DNA from 4 places in the Thermobacillus sp. genome. Region 1 is predicted to be linked to each of the others. Evidence: predicted binding sites of a transcription regulator. Region 1 holds the regulator's gene; each other region holds the start of a gene.
What was found. The regulator LexA, encoded in region 1, represses DNA repair genes until DNA is damaged. The targets are predictions, from matches to a motif close to CGAACATATGTTCG.

Region 1 (4,339 bases):
GGCCGGCTCGCTGATCAAAAATCCCGGCGGCGGGCTGGCGCTGTCCGGCGGCTACATCTGCGGCCGGGCCGATCTCGTGGAGAAGGCGGCCGGCCGGCTGACCGCGCCCGGCATCGGCGGCGAAGTCGGCGCGACGGCCGGCATGCAGCGCTGGATGTTCCATGGATTTTTCCTTGCGCCGCACATGGTAGGGCAGGCGGTGAAAGGGAGCATTTTTGCCGCTGCCATGTTCGAGGAGCTGGGCTTCGAGTCGAAACCGCGCTGGAACGAGCCGAGAACCGATCTGATTCAGGCCGTCCGGTTCGATTCGGCCGACTCGCTCATCGCCTTCGTGCAGGGCATCCAGCAGGCGGCGGCCGTCGACGCGCACGCCGTGCCGGAACCGGGCGACATGCCGGGATATGCGCATCCCGTCATCATGGCGGCCGGCGCGTTCGTGCAGGGCGGAAGCCTGGAACTTTCGGCCGACGCGCCGATCCGGGAGCCGTATATCGCGTATATGCAGGGCGGGCTGACGTACGCGCACGCAAAACTTGGGGTGCTTTCCGCCTTGACACGGCTTGCCGAACGGTCTAACATTGTAATTAAACCTAACATTTCTTGACACGTTTTATTCGTGTCGATACGAGTACCCATACTACAAAAAATTGGAAGGTTGATGCGGCATGGGTGACGAGATCCGCAGAAACATGGCGCTCTTCCCGATCGGCATCGTGATGAAGCTGACGGATTTGACCGCCCGCCAAATCCGCTACTACGAGCAGCACGGTCTGGTCATGCCGGCGCGGACTTCGGGCAACCAGCGCCTGTTTTCGTTCAACGATGTCGAGCGGCTGCTGGAGATCAAGTCCCTGATCGAGAAAGGCGTCAACATCGCCGGAATCAAGCAAGTGATGAATCCGGTTTCAAAGGAATCGGAAGAAGCGACGGTCATTACGCCGCAGACGGAAAGCAAACGCCGCGAACTGACGGATCTGCAGCTCCACCGGCTGCTCAAGCAGCAGCTGCTCGAACGCCGTCCCGGCAGGACATCGCTCATCCAGGGTCAGCTGTCCAGGTTCTACAACAATAAACCTTAATCGCGGCAAGGAGAGGATAAGATGGGCTACACCAAGGAGGACATCCTGCGCATCGCGCGGGAGCAGAACGTCCGGTTCATCCGTCTGCAGTTCACGGATCTGCTCGGGACGATCAAGAACGTTGAAATTCCGCTGAGCCAGCTCGAGAAGGCGCTGGACAACAAGATGATGTTCGACGGTTCCTCGATCGAGGGTTACGTCCGGATCGAGGAGTCCGACATGTATCTGTATCCCGATCTCGATACATGGGTCGTCTTCCCGTGGGTGACGGAAGACCGGGTCGCCCGTCTGATTTGCGACGTGTACATGCCGGACGGGACGCCGTTCGCGGGAGACCCGCGCGGCATTCTGAAACGGGTGCTGAAGGAAGCGGAGGAGCTCGGCTTTTCCACGATGAACGTCGGTCCGGAACCGGAGTTCTTCCTGTTCAAAACCGACGAGCGCGGCAATCCGACGCACGAAGTGAACGACCAGGGCGGCTATTTCGACCTCGCGCCGACCGACCTCGGCGAGAACTGCCGCCGGGAAATCGTGCTCACCCTCGAAGAGATGGGCTTCGAGATCGAGGCTTCGCACCATGAAGTCGCGCCCGGCCAGCACGAGATCGACTTCAAGTATTCCGATGCGGTAACGGCGGCGGACCGGATTCAGACGTTCAAGCTCGTCGTCAAGACGGTTGCGCGGCAGCACGGCCTGCATGCGACGTTCATGCCGAAGCCGCTGTTCGGCGTGAACGGATCGGGCATGCACTGCCATCTTTCGCTGTTCCGGGACGGCGAGAACGCGTTCTACGATCCGGACGATCCGCTCGGTCTGAGCGATACCGCGCGCTGGTTCATGGCCGGGGTGCTGCATCACGCCCGCGGGTTCGCGGCCGTTACGAATCCGACCGTCAATTCGTACAAGCGGCTTGTGCCCGGCTATGAAGCGCCGAACTATGTCGCCTGGTCGGCGAGCAACCGGAGCCCGATGGTGCGCATTCCGGCGTCGCGGGGGCTGAGCACGCGGATCGAGGTGCGCAACCCCGATCCGGCGGCCAATCCGTACCTTTGCCTCGCGGTCATGCTCAAGGCCGGACTTGACGGCATCAAGAACCGGATGAGACTGCCGGCGCCGACGAACCGGAACATCTATGTCATGACCGAGGAGGAACGGATCGAAGAAGGCATCCAGATGCTGCCCTCGAGCCTGCGCGAAGCGCTGGACGAGCTGATCCGCGACGAAGTGATCTGCGAGGCGCTGGGGGATCACGCCCTGTCCTATTTCTACGAACTGAAGGAAATCGAATGGGACATGTACCGCATGCAGGTTCACCAGTGGGAACGCGATCAATATTTGACGCTGTATTGATGAATAAGAGCAAAGGAAAAGCCCCGCAAGTTCGGCATCGCTGCCGGACAAGCGGGGCTTCAATATTCGGGCGCCGTATTCAACGGATGCTGCGGAACAATCCGATGACTTTGCCGAGAATCGTGACATGTTTCAGCCGGATCGGCTCCATCGCCGGGTTCTCGGGCTGCAGCCGGATATGGTCGCGCTCCTTGTAGAACGTCTTGACGGTTGCTTCGTCGTCTTCCGTCATCGCGACGACGATGTCGCCGTTCTGCGCCGTCTGCTGCTGGCGCACGATGACATAGTCGCCGTCGTGGATGCCGGCTTCGATCATGCTGTCGCCCTTGACCGTAAGCATGAACACATCGTCATCACCGGTGAAATGGGCGGGGAGGGGGAAATATTCCTCGATGTTCTCCGTCGCCGTGATCGGCGCGCCGGCCGTTACCTTGCCGACGACCGGGACGCGGGTGACGGCGAGCGGGAACGGCAGCTGATCTTCGTTGTCGTCATCCAATATTTCGATCGCGCGCGGTTTGGTCGGATCGCGGCGGATGAGTCCCTTCTTCTCCAGCCGATCCAGGTGGCCGTGGACGGTCGAGCTGGAAGCAAGGCCGACGGCTTCACCGATTTCCCGAACGGAAGGGGGATAGCCTTTCTCCCGGACTTCCCGTTTAATGAATTCCAGTATGGCTTGCTGGCGGTTGGATATTCTGGACACGGCATTCACTCCATCAAATATTGGTTACACCAAATTATAGCACAGAACCCGAGTTCGCACAAACATTCGTTCTCGAAAACACAGGTTCGCATTTTTGCAGGAAATCCGGCGGACGGCTCAAAGCGGGAACATGCATTCCCGGAACAAATGTTCTAAAAATGATTGACGGCAAACAGATGTTCGTGTTATGATGGGATTACAAAACGAGAACGTTTGTTTGGGGTGTTGGCCATGATGTATGTAAGTGAATGCCGGTCCTATCGTTCCATCCAAGAAAGCCGTCCTGGCGAAGTTGGACAGACTTCCGCGGTTCGCAGGCAACGCGCGGCGAGCGGGGAACGGATCACTTTCATGCGTTATGCCGCAGCCATGCTGTTCATCGTGCTGGTCAGCGCGGGTTTCATGATCATGGGAACCGGCGCGTCGGAACGGGTGCCGGCCGAACCGGCTCCCGCGGAATCGGTCATTGTCGTGGATGCCGGCGAGACGCTGTGGGAGATCGCCGCAGCGGCGAAGGCGGAAGGGATGGACACGCGCCGCGCCGTCTATGAAATCCGGAAGCGCAACGGTCTGGACGGCAGTGTGATCCAAGCGGGACAGCAGCTCGTCATCCCGGATTGGTCCGGCCGCTGATCCGGTGCGGAAGCGGAAGACGGGAGCGTCCCTGTCGATTGCCGATGGATTGGCCCGGGAACGGTTCAAGCCGTTTCCGGGTTGTTTTTGTTTTGTTGTCGGCTTGACAACGATCCGGCCGGGATGTCAAAGTAAGGTGTGGTATGTCAGGGGTATGGGAGGCACATCACGCATGGACGAATTGACGGCGCGCATCAACGAGCTTGCCCGCAAGCACAAGACGATCGGTCTCACGCCGGAAGAGACGGCGGAGCGGGACAAGCTGCGCAGGCAATATCTGGCGCGTTTCCGAAGCAATCTGAAACAGCAGCTCGACGCGATCCGCTGGACGGATGAAACAGGCGGCACGTTGAAGCATTAGCGTATAGAAGGGGGAGCTGGCATGTCCCGCTCTTGGGAACGGAAAGTCCGCAAGAACACGGAACAGCTGAACAAACGGCGCAAGAAAGCCGGTCTCAAAGCCGTCGCTTCGCCGGGAGCGGTGACGGACCGCTACAGGGGACGCAATTACGTCTTGCCGGCTTTGTTGATCCTGTTCATCGGCTTCTACATTTATATGATGACGATTCCCGCG
Region 2 (4,339 bases), on a different contig from region 1:
GCTCCATGCGCGATACGCTCGCCAGCAGCCGGTCGCCGTACAGGCGGAGCGCCGTCACGGGAAGAAGGGGAGGCGCTTCGTTCCGATAGCGGAGCGACGAGACGACCGCCGCCAGCCGATCCCGCCATTCCGGCCGTTCGGCAAACCAGTTGTAAATGTCGCGCCACAGATCCGGCAGCCAGCCGCTCTCCTTGAAGCGGCGGAGCTGGCCGACCAGCAGCGACAGCGCGCGGTCGGGCCGGCGGATATGGCGCAGATGCTCCTCCGCGCCGCCGTCCGCGTCCGGCTCGCCCGTTTCGGTCAGTACCGGAAGCTTCGGGAACAGCGTCCGGACCTGGCGGATCAATTCCGAAGGATACAGCGCCTTTCCTTCCTCGTCCGCCATGGCGCAGCTGATCCACAGCGTGCGTGAAGGCATGGTCAGCACGCCGTAGATCAGAAACCGCTCGTCCAGCAGCCTGCGGCGGGCGCCGGGCGCCATCCGGATGCCGCCGTCCTCGAGCCGCTCCCGCTCCCGCTCGGTCAGCACGCCGTCTTCGCGGGACCGCATCGGCAGCACGCCTTCGTTCGCGCCGAGCAGATAGCCGGCCAGCACGCCGCCCGTGCGCGACCTTTCCAGACTGCCGACCAGCACCTGGTCGACCGACGGCGGCACGCTGCCGAGCTGCAGGCTGTCCAGTCCCGTCTCGACCATGCCCGCGAACAGATCGGCCGGCATCCGCTCTTCGCCCGCGAGCTCGACCAGCTGATCCAGCAGGCTCATGACGCCGTCCCACAGCTGGCGATGCGCCCGCGACCGGAGCAATTCGCCGTTCTCCGCGTCCTCCAGGCTCCATGCTTCCAGCCGATCCGCCGCACCGACCGCATCGAGCAGATCATACAGCGCCGCGCACATCGCCCGGACATCCCGGGCGCGGGCGAGCGCCCGGCCGAACCGGTCGAGCGGGGCGACGATCCGTTCCCGGCATTGCAACAGCCGCCGGAACGCATCCGGATCTTCTTCTTCCGCATGGCCCGGTTCGTCCTCCAGCGGATCGCGCACCATCGGCCGCCAGCTTCCCGGATCCAGCCATCTGCGGCCGTCGATGCCCGCGGCGAGCACGTAGTTCTCCAGCCGGTCCAGATCGCTCCGGTCGACGCCGGAATCCGGACCCGTCAAGAGCTCCGTCTTGATGCACCGGATGACGGCGTCGTGCCGCCAGCCCCCGGTCACCGTCTCGAGCGCGGACCGGATGAACTCGACAAGCGGGTGATGCGGGATGACGGATTTCCGGTCGAGGAAAAACGGGATGCCGTAATCGGAGAACGTCTGCTCGATCAGATCGGCATAATCGGCCAAATTTCGCACCATGACCGCGATGTCGCGCCAGCGAAGCCCGTCCTCCTGCACGCGGCGCAGGATGTCCCGCGCGGCAGCGTCGACTTCGGCGCGCCGGTTCGCCGCGGCGCGGATTACAACCCCGCAGCGCGGATGCTCCGGATCAAACCAATCTTCCGGCACGGCCATCGGCGTCCGGCTGCCGTAATGGCGCTCCAGATGCGCGAGCATCGGGCTGTCGGCCCAGCGGGGGGCCGGTTCCGGCCGAAGCACGAACGGCGGCTCCACGGGCACGTCCGATCGTTCGGCAAGCTCCCGAAGCCGTATGTACGTCTCGGCCGTCGGCCGGAACAGATCGAGTTCGGACGGCTGTTCACCCGGTCCGTAAGGCCGGTCGAGGGTCAGGGTGACGGTCACGCTCCGCGCGCAGCGGATCATCGTCTCCAGCGCGGCGTATTCGGCCGGCGTAAAGCCATGGAAGCCGTCGACCCAGATTTCGGCCGCCGCGAGGCTGCTGGCGCCGAATCGCCGCGCAAGGTACGCAAGGCCGTCTTCGGCGTCCAGATATCGACCGGCAAGCGCGCTCTCCAGTTCGGCGTAGAGCAGCCGGATGTCGTGCAATTTCCTCTCGAGCAGCCCGTCCGGAGATGCCAGCGCGGCGTCCGCCGCCAGCGTTTCAAGGCTTTCCGGCGTCACGCCGTACCGCTTCATCTCGGTCAGCAGTTCGTTCAGCTTGTCGACAAAACCGCGCTGCCCCGCGCTGCCAGCGAACAGGCGCAAACGGTCGGCGTGGCGATGGAGCAATTTGAACAGCAGCATGTTCTTCCCGTTCTCGCCGATCGGGACGAGCGCCGTTCCTCCCGTCTCCTGCATGACGCGGAACGCCAGGCGGCGGAAGCTGAGCGCCTGCGCCCGCATCGTGCCGGGCACGCCGGGCGTTCCGAGAAGCGCATATTCGGTTGTGAACGTCGCCTGCTCGGGCACGAGCAGGATGAGCGGCGGTCCGTCGGGCGCTTCCGCCAGTCTGGCGCGCACTTCGTCCAGACAATGGCGCGTCTTGCCCGTTCCCGCGCGTCCGAGCACGAATCGCAGCTTCACGGCGATTCCCCCTGTCCATGATTCTCTTATTCTAGCATACCGGCCGGGGAAAATCACGAAGAAAACAAACGTTTGTTCGTGTTTTCCGTGCATGCCCGCGCGGGAATGAGCCACCCTAATGGAGGAAAATGTTGCGGAAGGAGGGCGGATGTTGCGCCGCACATTGTCCCATCGCATCCTGCTGCTGACCGTTGCCGCCGCAGCCCTGGTTTTCACGCCGGCTGCGGCAGGCACCGCCGACCCCGATGTGTTCAGCGCCGGCCGAAACGCCGCGGCATGGTCCGTGCACGCGCGTCTCCCGGATGCCCGCACACCGGCGGCCGGGCCGCTGATCGCCGCCCATCGCGGCGCTTCGAAATATGCGCCCGAGAACACGATGGCCGCCTTCCGCCTCGCCGAGACCATGGGCGCGAACTTCATCGAGCTGGATGTGCGGGCGACGCGGGACGGCCGGCTCATCGCGCTGCACGATGAAACCGTCGACCGGACAACGAACGGCAAGGGGCGGGCGGGTGAGCTGACCTTCGGCGAAATCCGCCGCCTGGATGCCGGCGGGTGGTTCTCCCCGGCCTTCAGGGGCGAGCGGATTCCGTCCCTGGAAGAAGTGCTGGACCGCTTCGGCGGCGGCATCGGCCTGATCCTCGAACTGAAGCAGCCGTCCGCCTATCCCGGCATTGAGCAGGCCTTGGCGCGGCTGTTGACCGAGCGCGGATTGGACCGGCCGGAGCGCGGACGGATCATCATTCAGTCGTTCGACACCGGCTCCCTGCGCCGGGTGCGCGAGCTGCTGCCGAACATGCCGATCGCCGTGCTGGTCCGCCCGCGCCAACGCGTCACGTCGCGCGACCTGGCCGAATACCGGAAATTCGCCGATGCCGTCCATCTGCCCGGCGCGTCGGCGCGCAAGCCGGTTATCCGCAGAATTCAATCCTGCGGCCTGTCCGTCATGGTCTGGAACATCCATGGCGAGCGGCAAGCCCGCCGGCTGCTGCGGTACGGCGTCGACGGCATCCTGACGGACGATCCTTTGCTGCTTGGCCGATGACGGTTCGCCGCCCGCGCGCATAAAAAAACGCCGCACGCCCCGGACCGAAATCCCGGACATGCGGCGGACCGCAGAAATCCCGACTTGTCTCCCGAGTCGTAACCATCCGATTTACCGCTCAAACCGGAACCATCCGAAATCGAACCGGCTCCCCGGCAGGAACACGAACGTCACATCCCGGACGCCCGCCACCGGCTCCAGCTCAAATACGCGCTCTTCATACCCGTTCGACTCCGTGAACTCGATCGCCCGGGCCTGCTCGCCGTCCGGACCGGCGAAGCGGATATGGATCGTGTTCCGGTCGATCGGCGAGCGTCCGCAGATGACGATCCTCGACGCGCCGGCCTCGCCGAAATCCATCCCGCCGAATACCAGCGAGACGTTGTTGCCGATCTCCTCGACCCTGCCGCCGGCCACTGTAAACGTGTCGCCGTAGATATGATCGCAGGAAGCCGCGTCGTTCCGCTCGAACGCCCGGTTCCTCCGCGCGAACGAGAAGCCTTTGATGTGCATTTTCGCGCGGGTGACAAAACTGATCGACGTGACGCCCTTCAGCACCTTCGACAGCTTGTACGTCTCTTCCTGATAGACATTCCAGCGCGACGGCTTCTGGTAAATGACGTCCGCCAGCCGTTCGGCCCCTTCCTCGCCGGGCATCCCTTCCCAGATTTGCAGCGAATACGGCTCGCTCGTCAGCGCGAAGATCGGAATCGTGATCGTGTCCGACCCGACAGGCCCGAAATCGATGCCGCGCCAGCAGACAACCGTTTCGCCGTCCCGCGCCGTCGCGACGCCGCGCTCGTTGCCGTTGCCGGCCTCGCCCGCCGCCTCATCGTACAGCCCGCCCGCGATGAAGCCGTACGGGTCCTTGTACGCCG
Region 3 (4,339 bases), on a different contig from region 1:
GTCCGGGTTGATGACGTTGCCGCGCGATTTGCTCATTTTTTCGTTGTTCGTGCCGAGGATCATGCCCTGGTTCACGAGCTTCCGGAACGGCTCCTTCGTCGAAACGACGCCAATGTCGTAGAGCACCTTGTGCCAGAACCGCGCGTAGAGCAGGTGGAGCACCGCATGCTCGGCGCCGCCGATGTACAGGTCGACAGGCATCCAGTACTTCTCCTTCTCCTTCGAAACCAGCTCCTTGTCGTTGCCCGGGTCGATGTAGCGCAGGTAATACCAGCAGCTGCCCGCCCATTGCGGCATCGTGTTCGTCTCGCGGCGCGCTCTTTTCCCCGTCTCGGGATCGACCGTATTGACCCAATCCGTCGCGTTGGCCAGCGGCGATTCCCCCGTACCCGACGGTTTGATCTCGTCGAGATCCGGCAGAAGCAGCGGCAGATCCTCTTCCGGTACCGGCTTCATCGTGCCGTCTTCGAGGTGGAGAATCGGGATCGGCTCGCCCCAGTAACGCTGGCGGCTGAACAGCCAGTCGCGCAGCCGGTACGTCGTCTTGGCGCGGCCCTTGCCCTCCCGTTCGAGCCACTCGATCATCTTCGCTTTCGCTTCTTCATTATGCAAGCCGTCGAGCAGCCCCGAGTTCACGTGCGGACCGTCGCCGGTGAACGCTTCCTTCGTCACGTCGCCGCCCCGGACCACTTCGATGATCGGCAGATCGTACTTCTTCGCGAATTCCCAGTCGCGCTGGTCGTGGGCCGGAACGGCCATGATCGCGCCCGTGCCGTAACCGCCCAGCACGTAATCGGCGATCCAGACCGGAAGCTTCGCGCCATTCACCGGGTTGATCGCATAGGCGCCGGTGAACACGCCCGTCTTCTCCTTCGCGAGATCGGTCCGTTCGAGGTCGCTCTTGCGCGCCGCCGCTTCGCGGTAGGCTTCGACGGCCTCACGCTGGGCGTCGGTCGTAATTTTTTCGACCAGTTCGTGCTCCGGAGCGAGCACGCAGTAGGTCGCGCCGAACAGCGTATCCGGGCGGGTCGTGAACACGACGATCGACGCGTCATGCCCGTCAATCTCGAACGTCACTTCGGCGCCCTGCGATTTGCCGATCCAGTTCCGCTGCATTTCCTTGATGCTCTCGGGCCAATCCAGTTCCTCGAGATCTTCAAGCAGCCGCTCGGCGTACTCGGTAATCTTCAGCATCCACTGGTGCATCGGCTTGCGGATGACCGGATGGCCGCCGCGTTCGCTGACGCCGTTGATGACTTCCTCGTTCGCCAGCACCGTGCCGAGCGCCGGACACCAGTTCACCGGCACTTCGGCGACATAGGCGAGGCCTTTCTTGTACAGTTGGAGGAAAATCCACTGCGTCCATTTGTAATATTCCGGGTCGGTCGTGCTGATCTCGCGGTCCCAGTCGTACGAGAAGCCGAGAGACTTGATCTGCCGGCGGAAATTGTTGATGTTCTGCTCCGTGAAGCCGCGCGGATGCTCGCCCGTGTTCAGCGCGTGCTGCTCGGCCGGGAGACCGAACGCGTCCCAGCCCATCGGGTGGAGGACGTTGTAGCCGCGCATTCTCTTGTACCGGGCGACGATGTCGGTTGCCGTGTACCCTTCCGGATGGCCGACGTGCAGCCCCGATCCCGAAGGATACGGGAACATGTCGAGCGCGTAGAATTTCGGCTTGCTCGTGTCGTCATGCGTCTTGAACGTCTTGTTCTTCTCCCAGTACGCCTGCCATTTCGGCTCGATCGTCCGGGGATCGTAACCGTGCTGTCTCTCTTCCTTGCCCATCTCGCTAGCGTCTCCTTCCGTTGTTGACCGCCTTGAACTTAAAAAAGCCTTCGTCCATAGCGCATCTGCCAGGGACGAGAGGCTTCTCCCGCGGTACCACCCTAGTTGACAGCCGGCGTGCTTCGCCGCTGTCCACTCGAGGCCCTTAACGCGGGCCGTACGGCATCGCTGTCGGCGCGGGATTGCGCCGGTTCACGAATGCGGCTCCGAGGCGAGTTCGCGCGCCCACTGGTCCGGCTTGCACCAGCCGCCGGCTCTCTTCTTCCGGTGCGAATCGCACTACTGCTCCTCTTCACAGCCATAATCTGGTCATGAAACGGTTATCCCGATTATAGGGCAGCCGACCGCGCGTGTCAAGTTTGGTCGACGTCCCGGCCGACCGCGGAGACCGGACGGGAAGCCGTTTGTCGGGCGCTTGGCAAGCCGGCGGTCCGTGTGTTATGATGGGAACATATGTTCGTATTTTGATCTGGAGGCGGACATGCGACCGAACGTGGAACCGATGGCTGCGAAAACGATCTTGAACCGGGTGCGCGTCCCCGCCATGCCGTTCGACTGGTCGATCAATCCGTACCGCGGCTGCCAGCACGGCTGCAGCTTCTGCTACGCCCGAAGCACGCACACGTTCCTGGGACAGCCGGCGGACGACACGTTCCAGCGCCATATTTACTGGAAAGCGGGAGCGCCGGACATTCTCCGGAGGCAGCTGGCCCGCCTGGCGCGGCAGGGCAGGCTGCCGGACCATGTGGCGATCGGCACGGCGACGGATCCTTATCAGCCGCTGGAAGCGAAGGCGATGCTCACGAGAGGGTGCATCGAGGCGCTGGCCGATTACGGCGTTCCGTTCAGCGTGACGACGCGCTCGCCGCTCGTGCTGCGCGACCTGGACATCCTGCGCCGGGCGAGGGTGCTGTCGGTCAACATCAGCCTGCATACGCTGAATGCGCAGGTCTGGCGGCGGTTTGAGCCGGCCAGCCCGGCGCCGCGGCGCAGGCTGGAGACGATCGGCCGGCTGGCCGACGCCGGCGTTCCGGTTACGGTGTTCGCGGCGCCGATGCTGCCGTACTTGACCGATTCCCGCGAAACCGCGGCGGAATTGGCCGAAGCATGCAAGAGCCGCGGAGCGGACCGGGCGATGATCGATTTCCTGCGGCTGCAGACGCCGGAAGTGAAGCAGTGGTTCTTCGGCGTGCTGCAACAGCACTATCCGAAGCTGGCGCCGGTTTACGGCAATTTGTATTACCGCAGGGCGGGCTTGCCGGAAAGCTACGTCCGCCCGGCGCGCGAACGGGTGGAGGCGGAGTTTCGCCGCCTCGGCCTGATCGGCCCGGGGGCCACGAAGCGGAAGCCGGCGGACGGCCGAACCGGATTGGCGGGCGGCGCCGGATATTCCGGCGGGATGGTGGCGGATGAATACGCGATGGACAGATCGGCAACGGACAGATTGGCGACGGGAGCGGATCTGTTGACGCCCGGGCCGGGCGCAGGCATGACCGGCAACGGCTGCGCTCCCGTGCAGTTGACGCTGTTTTGAGGATAAGTCGTGCGTATCGGATCGGGGCTGTTGTTTGGAGGCGCAGTGTGCATGTCACGATGCGGCGGCGAATCGGGACGCGGCAGACGAAAGGCGATGACGATCCCGGGATCGCCGGAGCCTTTCGGATATAGGATGTTTTACGGGGATGCGGCATGGATGGCGGGCTTTAGGCACCCGTGGTCGGCTTCCCGGATTGCGGAACGGGTTGAATAAGCAAAGTTCTTTCTCCTATTATGGCTTTTCAGGCCGGAAGCCGCGAAATAGAAGGAAAATTCACTTATTTTGTGAAAACCGCCGAAATCGGACGTTTTCCCAAATTTTTTCTGTTATTCTGTCGTTCCGATGACAGCAGCTATTCTGCCGTTCCCCAAGCTGCAGCGCCAACCGTCAGCTTCACACCGTTGCCGCGAAGAACAGCCGCTCGGCATTGTCGTCCGGCTGCTCCAGCCTGAAGTCGGCGTACATCTCGACATGCGAGAAGCCGGCCCGCATCAGCGCGCCGCGGATCCATTCCGGTTCATAGGCGCGTTGGACGTGCGTCTCCTCGAACCGGATATACCGGCCGTCCTCGCCGTCGCGCGCAAAGATGGTCAGATGATGCTCGATCTCCCGCCTGTCCGGCGTGTACTCGCTCGTCCAGATGTAGGCGATATCGCGCTCGTCGAACGTGAACGGCTGCTCTTCCGCATACCGCTCGAGCTGGCGCGGCGCATGAACGTCGAACAGGAACAGGCCGCCGTCCTTCAGCCCGCGCCGCGTCGCGCGGAACGCCGCCTCCACATCTTCCTCTTCGAGCAGGTAATTGATGCAGTCGCAGAAGGACAGCACCGTGTCCACCCGCTCCGGCAGCTCCCAGTCGCGCATGTCCTGCTGCAGCCAGCGGATCGAGCCGGCGCCCGAGAACCGCTGCGGCAGCGCGTCCCACTTGCTGCGCGCCACGGCCAGCATTTCGGCCGACAGATCGATGCCGAAGACGCGGAATCCCGATTTGGCAAGCGGGATCGCGATGTTGCCCGT
Region 4 (4,339 bases), on a different contig from region 1:
TGCCGCATGACGCCGCGGCGGCAGCGGCGGCGGCGCTGCTTGCGGCGGCAGCCGGAGCCGCAGGATGGGCGGCGTGTTCCGTCGTCAGGCGCAAGGCGCGCCCGCGCGGAGCGGAAGGCTTGCGGCCGGACGAGCCGGAGGAGCCTGAGCAGCCCAAGCGCCCTGAGCAGCCGATCGGACGGGAGCCCGCCGCACCTGGTCCGGCTGAGGCGGCGCCGGCCGGCGAGGAGCCGATGGCATCGGAATCGGCCGAATCCGGCGGCGGGATCAGCCGGCTGTCCGGCAGCGGGGAGCCGCTTGCGGCGGAGCTGCGGCTGGCGCTCGAAGTCCAGCGCAAATGGCAGCCGCCCGTCGACCTTCGCCTCGGCCTCTGCCGCGTGACGGCTCGTAGCCGCCAGGCGGCGGAAGTCGGCGGTGATCTGTTCGACGCGGTCGTCCTCGATGACGCGGTCGTCGCCGTGCTCATCGGAGACGTGCCCGGCAAAGGGCTGCAGGCCGCCTTCATGGTGCCGGCGCTGCTGCTGCTGTTTCGCTCCGAGGTGAAGCAGGGCGGTGGCCCGGCCGCCCTGCTCGAGAGGATGAACCGCGTGCTTGCCGGCTTGAGCGCCGAGAGCCTGACGGCGGTCGGCGTCACGCTGGGCATCGGCCTGCTCGATGTCCAGACGGGCGAGATGCGCTACGCCGGCGCCGGCCACCCCGCCCCCTACCTGGCATTGCCGGGGACCGAACCGCGGCAATTGGACAGCTCGTCCCTGCCGCTCGGCATGAACGCGGAGGAGACGTATCGCGAGACGGTGTTCCGCTTCGCGCCGGGCGAACGGTTCGTGCTCTATACGGACGGTATCATTGAGGACGCCGGGCCGGACGGTGAGATGTACGGCTTCGAACGGCTCGAAGCGGAGCTCGCCAACTGGCCGGCCGACGTGCCGGCGGCGGACTGGATGGAGCGGCTGCTTGACAGCCAGGAGAGCCGCGAAGCGTACCGCCGCGATGACCGGACGCTGCTCGTCGTCGAGTACACCGCGGGCAAGGCCGGGCGGCGGGCGGAGCTTCGCGAGCGCAGCTGGCGCGTGCCCTCGGTGCCGGGCTGCGAGCGGTCCGTCGCCGCGGAGCTGGCGGCCATGCTGCGGGAACACTGGTCCGAATCCGGACGAACCGACGATATTGTTACCTGCGTCGCCGAGGCGGTGATGAATGCCGCCGAGCACGGCAACGGATTCGACGAGGCCAAGACGGTGACCATCCAGACGCATTTCGGCCATGCGATCATGGTTTGCCGGATACGCGATGAAGGCCCCGGATTCGATTTCGCGGCGAAACTGGCGGGCGGCCGCGCGGAGGTCGACCACGAATACGGGCGCGGATGGGGACTCCGGCTGATCGACGAGCTGACCGACTATTGGATCACAACGAAGGACCAGCACGGTTTTTGCGTGGAAATGTATTTTCTGTCGCATCATCGGCAATCGTGACACGAAGGAGGGGGCCTTGATGAATTCGATGCTGGAACTGAATATCGTGCCGTTCGATGCCGGATTGTCCGTCACGCTGAAGGGCGATCTGGACCAGCAGGCGGAACAGAAGATCCGGTCGGTGCTCGACTGGGAGGATGGGCTCGGCGAAGACCGCCGCTACCTCATCCTGAATCTGCATGAAGTGAATTTCATCAACAGCGCCGGCATGGCGCTGCTGATTCGCATCGCCCGGGCCGGCCGGAAGAAAGACTTCCATACGTTCATATGCGGCGCCTCGGCGCATTATCAGAAACTGTTCCGCATGGTCGGGTTGACCGAATACGTCATGCTGTATCCCGACGATTACGCCGCGCTGCAGCGCATCGAGGCGCTCGAGAGTGGCGTGTGAGCGGCGCCGGGGGGGGTGGATCGCGTGAACGGACGGGCGGCGGAACGACAGCTCAGGGAATGGCGGCATCTTTTCAAGCTGGACCCCGACCGCGAAATTTCCGATTCGGCGCTGGACGCGGTCTGCCGGTCCGGCACGGACGCCGTCATCGTCGGCGGATCGACCGGCATGACGTATGACAATACGACGGATCTGCTCGCCCGCATCCGGCGTTACGAAGTGCCGTGTGTGCTGGAACTGTCGTCGGCGGAAGCGGCCGTCCCCGGTTTCGACGCGTATCTGGTGCCGATCGTATTGAATGCCGGTTCGGCGGAATGGATCGCCGGCCGGCAGGCGGAAGCGATCGCCGCCTACGGCTCGATGATTCCGTGGGATACGGCCGTCGGCGAAGGTTATATCATCCTGAACGGCGGGTCGACGGCCGCGAAGCTCACCGAAGCCCGGACGGCGATCGGAGAGCGCGATGTGCTGGCTTACGCCCGCCTGGCCGACCGGCTCATGCGGCTGCCGATCGTCTATCTCGAATACAGCGGCATGTTCGGCGACATGCGGCTGGTGGAGCGGGTGCGGGCCGATCTGCAAGGCGCGCGGCTGTTCTACGGCGGCGGCGTTGCCGACGCGGAGCGGGCGCGGCTTGCGGCTGCGGCGGCGCATACGGTGATCGTCGGCAACGCGATCTACGAGCGGCTGGACGATGCGCTGGCGACCGTGGCGGCGGTCAAGGAGACGCCCGCGCCGGCGTGACGGCCTGACGTCTTGGCTGACTGTGACGGTTTGGCCCCCGCCTGCGGTTGCGTGACGCTCGCATGCGCCGCCCGTCTGAGGAGGTATGGCGCCTGCGCATGTACGGTTGCTGTATGCACCGGCGGCGTGCCGCCTGTGTGCACATGCGCCGCCAGATCCAGGCGTACCGGCGGGCACATGCGGAGCAGGCCGCAGCGCAACTCATCCGAAACGCCCGGCACTTGACCTGCTGCCTGAAATCCGCCTGACTTAGAGGGAATTTCTTCATCTATTCCGGCCAAATCGGCGAAAATGCCCTCATAAAGCGAAAATTTTTCGTTTATGACGTGCCATCCCCCCCCTGTTTCACCGCATGTTTCGGAGAATAGAGGAAATTTTTTCTTCAAAATCGCCCGGCTTCCCCAAATTCGACAAAACAGAAGCAATTTCTTCGCTTATCCAACCGGCCGGAAACCGTATCGTTTCGTGGATCGACCGGAACCCGCATCGTTCTTGGATCGGCCGGGAATCTCAAGACCGGACAAACCGCGCCGCAACCCCCCCCCCGTCCGCAAATTGACACGCCCGGTGCGGTCGACTAGACTGAGAACAGGCGAACATAAATGCGAACAGAAGGAGTTCTGCCATGTTTAGTCCCATCGACCTCGACCAGGCGGTCGAGCGGCTCAATCCGCGCCAGCGGGAGGCCGTGCAGACGACGGAAGGCCCGCTCCTCATCATGGCGGGCGCCGGCAGCGGCAAGACGCGCGTGCTCACGCACCGGATCGCGTATCTGATCGGCAAGAAGCGTGTCGCCCCCTGGAGCATCCTGGCGATCACATTCACGAACAAGGCGGCGCGCGAGATGCAGGAACGCGTCGAGGCGCTGGTCGGACCCGGCGCCAGCGACATCTGGGTGTCGACGTTCCACTCCATGTGCGTGCGCATTCTCCGCAGAGACATCGAGCGGCTCGGCTACATGTCGAACTTCACGATCCTCGACTCGGCGGACCAGCTCTCGGTCATCCGGGCGTGCATGAAAGATCTCAACTACGATACGAAGAAGTTCGAGCCCCGCATGATCCAGGCGAAAATCAGCGGCGCGAAGAACGAACTGCTGTCCCCCGAACGGTACGGCGACCGCGCGGGCGATTACGTCGACCGGATCGCCGCCGATGTTTACAAGCTGTACCAGAAGCGGCTCAAGAGCAACAATTCCCTCGACTTCGACGATCTCATCATGACGACCATCGACCTGTTCAAGGCCGAACCGGACATCCTGGATTTCTACCAGAACAAGTTCCGCTACATCCACGTCGACGAGTATCAGGACACGAACCGGGCGCAGTACCTGCTCTGCCGGATGCTGGCCGACAAGCATCACAACATCTGCGTCGTCGGCGACAGCGACCAGTCGATCTACAGGTGGCGCGGCGCGGACATCACGAACATCCTCAACTTCGAAAAAGATTACCCGGAAGCGGTCACAATACTGCTCGAGCAGAACTACCGGTCCACAGCGAACATCCTGAATGCGGCGAACGCCGTCATCGCCCGCAACGCCGGGCGCAAGCCGAAAAACCTGTGGACCGACCGCGGACCGGGCGAACCGATCCGCGTCTGCCAGGCCGAATCGGAGCACGAGGAAGGCCTGTACGTCGCGAACGAAATCCGCAAGAACCGCGATGCCGGACGCCGATACGCGGACCACGCCATTTTGTACCGGACGAACGCCCAGTCCCGGGTCATCGAA

Region 2: addB (helicase-exonuclease AddAB subunit AddB) is a predicted target of LexA. The motif match lies at 2,482-2,495, and genes of this name have one in related genera.
Region 3: C6W55_RS00600 (SPL family radical SAM protein) is a predicted target of LexA. The motif match lies at 2,232-2,245, and genes of this name have one in related genera.
Region 4: pcrA (DNA helicase PcrA) is a predicted target of LexA. The motif match lies at 3,201-3,214, and genes of this name have one in related genera.

What each region holds. Positions count from the first base shown of each region.
Region 1 is NZ_QEWA01000033.1:107,643-111,981, reverse strand. It holds gene C6W55_RS06665 (methionine gamma-lyase family protein) at 1-604, shown strand, start outside; gene C6W55_RS06660 (MerR family transcriptional regulator) at 666-1,079, shown strand; gene glnA (type I glutamate--ammonia ligase) at 1,101-2,429, shown strand; gene lexA (transcriptional repressor LexA) at 2,509-3,132, opposite strand; gene C6W55_RS06645 (LysM peptidoglycan-binding domain-containing protein) at 3,484-3,765, shown strand; gene C6W55_RS06640 (DUF896 domain-containing protein) at 3,938-4,126, shown strand; gene C6W55_RS06635 (hypothetical protein) at 4,148-4,339, shown strand, end outside.
Region 2 is NZ_QEWA01000048.1:14,338-18,676, forward strand. It holds gene addB (helicase-exonuclease AddAB subunit AddB) at 1-2,416, opposite strand, end outside; gene C6W55_RS14100 (glycerophosphodiester phosphodiesterase) at 2,568-3,461, shown strand; gene C6W55_RS14105 (glycoside hydrolase family 2 TIM barrel-domain containing protein) at 3,573-4,339, opposite strand, start outside.
Region 3 is NZ_QEWA01000014.1:4,041-8,379, forward strand. It holds gene leuS (leucine--tRNA ligase) at 1-1,785, opposite strand, end outside; T-box leader at 1,853-2,090, opposite strand; gene C6W55_RS00600 (SPL family radical SAM protein) at 2,267-3,319, shown strand; gene C6W55_RS00605 (class I SAM-dependent DNA methyltransferase) at 3,716-4,339, opposite strand, start outside.
Region 4 is NZ_QEWA01000016.1:11,336-15,674, reverse strand. It holds gene C6W55_RS00815 (ATP-binding SpoIIE family protein phosphatase) at 1-1,472, shown strand, start outside; gene C6W55_RS00810 (STAS domain-containing protein) at 1,492-1,863, shown strand; gene pcrB (heptaprenylglyceryl phosphate synthase) at 1,888-2,607, shown strand; gene pcrA (DNA helicase PcrA) at 3,233-4,339, shown strand, end outside.